2 regions of the Anoxybacillus sp. P3H1B genome follow, and region 1 is predicted to be linked to the other one. Evidence: predicted binding sites of a transcription regulator. Region 1 holds the regulator's gene; the other holds the start of a gene.

Region 1 (3,178 bases):
GCATGTTCACCTATATTTTTCAAATTTCGTTCTGGCCGATATCCACGTTCAACGGCTTTTTGCATCCCGCGCTTGATTTTTAAGTTATGTATTTTGCGCTGATACTCCTCTACGATGCTGAGGATACTTAGTACCATGGAATCAGCTTCTGATAGCTGTAGTTCTCCATGATGGCACACCGTATACAGCTTGGCTCCTTCTTTTTGAATACAATGCAATAAGGCAATTCTTGCATTTCCTCGTCCAAGCCTCGTTTCATCTTGGATGAGAACGGCTTCGATTTTATCCTCTTTCAGCGCTTCTAAAAGCTCCAGTATCCCGTCTCGCTCAATCTCATAACCGCTTGCCCGCTCTTCAATGACCTTAACGACTTGAAAACGATATGTTTCGGCGAGCTGCTCAAGCTCCTCCTTCTGCCGTTGCAGTGATGTTTCTTGTTCCTCTTTGTTTGTGCTCACCCGACAATAAATAATCGCTTTCATTCCATCATCTCCATTATTATTTACTGACGACTAGCTTCTTTTCTGCCTTTGATTTTAACACGGGAATCACTAGCTTTTCACCCGCAGCAATTTTTTCATTTGGCAAATGGTTTACATTCATTACCCATTCAATAAATTCTTTCGTTGAAAGCTGATGTGAAGATCTGTATTCATTGGCTATTCCCCAAAGCGTATCTCCGGATTCTACCGTAATTTTTAAATATTTCTCCTTTTGAATCGGATGGCTCGCATACACGAAACCCGATAGTAGCATAAACACCAAGCATGAAAACACGAGATAATGAGTAACTTTCATCTTCTCCCACCTCTTAGAATGTTTGTTCGCTTTTTTACCCATTATATTAAGAACATTCGTTTGCGTCAACCATTTTTTCGAACTTATGTTTGTTTTTTTGTTCTCCTCGTGTTATAATAAAAAAAACGATGGGTAAGAGGTGTGAAACATGACCAAACTGTCGAAACGCCAACAGCAAATTCTCGATTTCATCAAAAAAGAAGTAAAAACTAAAGGGTATCCTCCTTCCGTTCGTGAGATTGGCGAAGCGGTTGGACTTGCCTCTAGCTCAACGGTGCATGGACATTTAGCTCGGCTTGAAAGCAAAGGATACATCCGCCGTGATCCAACTAAACCTCGCGCGATTGAAATATTAGATCCGGATTTTGCCTCATTCATGCGGCCGAGCAATGTGATCAATGTTCCGGTCATCGGAAAGGTAACGGCAGGGCAACCAATAACCGCTATCGAAAATGTGGAGGACTATTTTCCGCTCCCAGAACGCTTCGTTTCTGCAGAGGACCATGTTTTTATGCTTGAAATAATGGGCGATAGTATGATTGAGGCAGGCATTTTAGACGGAGATTTTGTCATTGTTCGTCAGCAGCAGTCAGCTAATAACGGAGATATTGTCGTTGCTATGACGGAAGAAAACGAAGCAACCGTCAAGCGCTTTTTTAAAGAACAAGGCCACATTCGCCTACAGCCAGAAAACCCTCATATGGAGCCTATTATCGTCAACGATGTTACGATTCTCGGGAAAGTGATCGGCGTATATCGCATGATTCAATAACAAACAAGGGTAGATAAAGTGAAATTCACCTTATCTACCCTTGTTTTAAGTAGCGATGATTATTCGATTATTGTTAAAATCCGCTAGGTTCTCTTATTTGTCTATATGGATGGAAGCGGCATCATTTTGTGCAATTCATTTGAGCGGTACATTTTTGCCCATTTTAAGACGGATGCTGCATAAAGACAGGAACGAACAGCAAATCATTTCTCTACATCATAATCCGTATCGTTCTTGACAGATAAAATGATAGTGACTAACGTTGTAACTGTAGAGACTACAGCTGCTATGACCGAGGCAAGTCACGGACTTGTCTCGAACCGGCGAAAAACAAATTCTGCTTTTGAATGGGGCGTCTATTCCATCTTTTCGTTGGATTTCGATCATTCGCAAATGGACCCAATGCCGAAACCATTCAGCACTTATATACAGGATGAATCGTAATTCCTTTAAACCTCATCGAACTTCTTTCCTAGTCTTTCTCTTTAAATGAGACTATTCCCTTAGGGTATATGGCTAATAATCTAAATTCAAGGAAAGCATTTCTTTTTCTTGTTTTTTTGATTCCTCATCACCATAATCATGCGAATCCATATCTCTGCATATCATTTACATAACATCAAAAAAGGAGGGCATCAGGCCATGTTATCTATTGAATTTTTCGCATGGACACTATCTGCTATCTTAGGAATCGGATTTATTATTTCTCTTATAGCTGTATCCAGAAAACCGAAAAACATGACTGAGATGGAGCGACAAAGGCCTGAACCCAAGAACACAGAACCATAAAATAGAGTTTGTTCAGACCTTCATCGCGCGGATACATGACGAGAAGGCAAGCCTGTGGACTTGCCTTCCAACCGTGGTACAGATACTATTGGTTCAATCGTTAAGTTTTATTTATATCGTGCTTTGCCGACAGGATGAAAACTACAGACCAAAATCAAGTCTATGAATCATCATCGCTTTTTTTCGGTAGAATGTCCTATTATTATTCTATTGTTTTGTTTCATTTCTTATTTTACCATCATTGATTTTTAAGTAATTGATCAATGTAGTTTTTTATCTCTTCTATCTTCTGATCGGTAACTTTTTTAATTTCTTCTGTTTTTTGATTTAAAGACTGTTGATAATCTTGATTGAGCTTTTCATTTAAGTATTTTTTAGTTTCATCTTGCAATCGCTGGATTTCAGACTGTGTTACATTGGATAGATCATTTTTTATTTTCATGTCTTTTTCTGACAAGTATTGATTGATTTCTTGCTGGTACTCTTTTTTCGCTGCTTCCGCTGCATCGCTCATATGATAGACTACCGCACCACTAAGTCCACCACTAACAAAAAACAAAACGATTGTTATAAACAAAACTCTAAGAGGTATCTTTTTCATATAAATCAACCTCCTTTTTTTTATTATCTCATATTCCGCGCTCATTTTTTAGTGTTTTATCCGAATATTCATTATTTTTTATGATCGTACTATCTGTGTGATTTTCTTCCTATGATGTTTTGCTGTGCATTAAGAAAAGCACCTTCTTCTCCAAAGCTGAATCTCATGGAGTATCTTTGGAAATGGTGAAAAGCACCGTCAGCCGTTGCCAATCATTT
Region 2 (3,178 bases), on a different contig from region 1:
AGCGGTGTTTGTGCAATTAATTCCTCCGGTAAATGAAAATCAAATAAATCTATTTTCATCGCGTTCACCCATTTCTATTGTTGTTAACGAAATCGACCGATAAAATAAAACACAAGCGAAAGCACTACACTTAAAATAATAGAAGTCACAACTGGAAAGTAAAATGTTGTATTCCCCTTTTGGATGACAATATCGCCAGGAAGCCTGCCCAGCTTAATAAATTGCATCAGAAACCCCACAACAATCAAAATGGCTCCGATCATCATGATCATTTTAGGAAGACTGCTCATGATTTTGGCACCTCCATTCCAAAATGCTCATAGGCGCGATGAGTGACGATGCGCCCGCGAGGAGTCCGCTGCAAAAAGCCGATTTGCAGCAAATACGGCTCATATACATCTTCAATTGTTTGCGCTTCTTCACCAATGGTGGCCGCAAGCGTATCTACACCGACAGGACCTCCGCGAAATTTTTCCATCATCGCTCTTAATAATTTATGATCAATATGATCCAATCCTAAACGGTCAACTTGCAGCAACTCCAGCGCTTCTGTTGATAAGGCATGTGTAATCACTCCGTTGCCTTTTACTTGGGCAAAATCTCTGACTCTGCGCAACAAGCGATTGGCAATGCGCGGAGTGCCGCGCGAACAACGCGCGATCTCAACAGCAGCCGCCTCGTCAATCCTAACTTCCAGAATATCTGCTGTTCGTTTGATAATTTGCGCAAGCTGCTCCGGCTCATAATATTCCAGCCGACTGAGCACACCAAAGCGATCCCGGAGCGGTGCAGAAAGAGCACCAGCTCGTGTCGTTGCGCCCACAAGCGTGAATGGCGGCAAGTCAATACGCACCGAACGAGCCGTTTGTCCTTTGCCAATAACGATATCTAGGCAGTAATCCTCCATAGCTGGATACAGCACTTCTTCAATCGAGCGGTGAAGGCGATGAATTTCATCGATAAATAATACATCTCCAGGTTGAAGAGAAGTTAAGATCGCCGCCAGGTCTCCGGGGCGTTCGACCGCCGGTCCAGTGGTGGTGCGCAAGTTCCCCCCCATTTCGTTTGCGATAATGGCGGCCAGCGTTGTTTTTCCAAGTCCGGGCGGTCCGTATAAAAGCACATGATCCAACGTTTCGCCACGCAGCTTTGCCGCTTCAATAAAAACTTGTAAATTTTCTTTTACTTTCTCTTGTCCGATATATTCCTGCAAGCGTTGCGGGCGGAGGCTGTATTCAAGCGATACATCCTCGCTGGAGGCATCGCTGGCAACAAGACGCTCTTCCATCGTCCTTCCCTCCTATTTTAATAGTAATTGCAGCGCTCGCTTCACATATTGATCGGTAGACATCGGTTCCTTTTTTAGAGCAGGCGCCACCTTTTGAATTTCACGATCTGCATAGCCGAGAGCCTTTAGCACTTCAAGCGCCTCGTCAAAGGCATTCTCCTGCTTTTCATCCTCCCAGCTTGTAAATAAGTCGTTCGTCGCTCCTAGAATGACTCCCTGCAGTTTCCCTTTTAAATCAAGAATCATTTGTCGCGCTGTTTTTTTGCCGATGGTCGGAAATTTGCACAAAAAGGCTTCGTTTTCCTCTTCAATCGCCTGCACGAGCTGACGTACATCTCCTGAGGCTAAAATAGCAAGCCCTCCTTTCGGGCCAATGCCGGAAACTTGAAGCAGTTTCGCAAATAGCGTTCGTTCTTCGCGCGTCCGAAACCCATAAAGAGCCATGAGGTCTTCGCGCACATATTGATATGTATAGACCGTCACGATTGTATCATGACTGGGCCGAAACGAAAATGGGTTTGGCGTGAAAATTTGATAGCCAACTCCGGCCGTTTCAATGACAATATATTCTGGACAAACATACTCAATGTATCCGCGAACAAACTCAATCAACGTTTTTCCCCTTCCCTTATCCGTACTGTTTCTCATTGTACCATATGATAATAAAAAAACGAATGTATATTCCTCTTTTGCAAAACAAAAAGACTTATCGTCTGGATAAGTCTTTTACTGAGTAACGGCAAATGGCCGATAGGCTTCAATGACCTCTTTATAACGATCTTTCGAAATCACGCGAATACCTTTTTTCAGCCGTTCTTGTTGATGGCTTTCTAGCTTTTTTATATCGAGCTGGAAAAACGATTGAATCACGCGTGATGATTTTCCTGGCTTGCCTTCAAAAATAGATAAAGTTCCATCCTTTGTTAAGCCAAAATATCCATTCGCTTTTGACAAAGGTGAAATATCTTGAACCATTTTCTGGAACACAATTTGTTCATCATCAAGATTGACAAGCTGCCAGCCTTCATACTTTTTCCATATATCCTTCATCGATGTAATCGTTTCTTGTTTAATTTCTTCACTCACTTCTCCGTCCACGTATATTCGTTCTAACAAAATCGTCATTTGAGTGGCCGGCGCTTTAGCGAAGGCAGCTGAGGAACTTATAAATGAAATCGCGATAGCCAAGCAAGCCATCAAAAGCTTCATTGTCTTCCCCTCTTTCTCGGTAAATAATGAAAGCTATTTATAGTTTCACCTTTTAAGAAAATTTTATCCATAAAAAACACTCACTCAAGAAGTGAGTGTCCGGTTGTAGACAAAGTCAAAAATGAGATTTGTCTACAACCATTCTCATCCTCTATTTATGGTGTTCCACATCAGCCTGAGTGGAAAACGCTTGGCAGACAAGAAACGCAGCCGAACAAAGACAAAAATCGAACAAAAGAAATTCATGAGCAGACGAATGCGGCCAGTGACGCAGGATGAAAGCATTTAACAACGGTCTGACACTCACTCAAGAAATCAGTGTTTTTATTTCGACTCCACTACAAGCCGTTCGCGATCAAGGAAGTGAGGCGGTTGTTCAAGCCATCCGCGCTCAATCATTAAATTCACTCCATCCTCCGCATAGGCTCCCGCTTTCGCGATAAAAGAAGCGTAGAGAGCCGCTACATCTCTTCTCAATGAGAGCGCCATGGCCTGTCCATACATACCAACCCCGAGCCCTGATAAGGAATTGACTAAAAACAGCATTAATCGCTCTGAGTATGGCGCAACTGTTGATTCATTGACGACTGTGTCCCATGTCATCGAAGCTGGAATATTGTCTTCCTGCAGCACCTCAAAAATGGAGGTCATGATCTCACTGCATACTTTTTGTCCTCTTAA

What was found. The regulator LexA, encoded in region 1, represses DNA repair genes until DNA is damaged. The targets are predictions, from matches to a motif close to CGAACATATGTTCG.
Region 2: the regulator LexA is predicted to act here: its motif matches at 1,960-1,973, upstream of ruvA (Holliday junction branch migration protein RuvA).

Annotation. Positions count from the first base shown of each region.
Region 1 covers NZ_LPUG01000011.1:449,648-452,825, reverse strand. The annotation lists gene AT864_RS06345 (recombinase family protein) at 1-482, opposite strand, end outside; gene yneA (cell division suppressor protein YneA) at 499-798, opposite strand; gene lexA (transcriptional repressor LexA) at 947-1,570, shown strand; gene AT864_RS06330 (NAD(P)/FAD-dependent oxidoreductase) at 2,598-2,960, opposite strand.
Region 2 covers NZ_LPUG01000009.1:438,314-441,491, forward strand. The annotation lists gene queA (tRNA preQ1(34) S-adenosylmethionine ribosyltransferase-isomerase QueA) at 1-59, opposite strand, end outside; gene AT864_RS02495 (DUF2905 domain-containing protein) at 84-290, opposite strand; gene ruvB (Holliday junction branch migration DNA helicase RuvB) at 287-1,288, opposite strand; gene ruvA (Holliday junction branch migration protein RuvA) at 1,301-1,900, opposite strand; gene AT864_RS02510 (intercompartmental signaling factor BofC) at 2,015-2,497, opposite strand; gene AT864_RS02515 (DUF3231 family protein) at 2,822-3,178, opposite strand, start outside.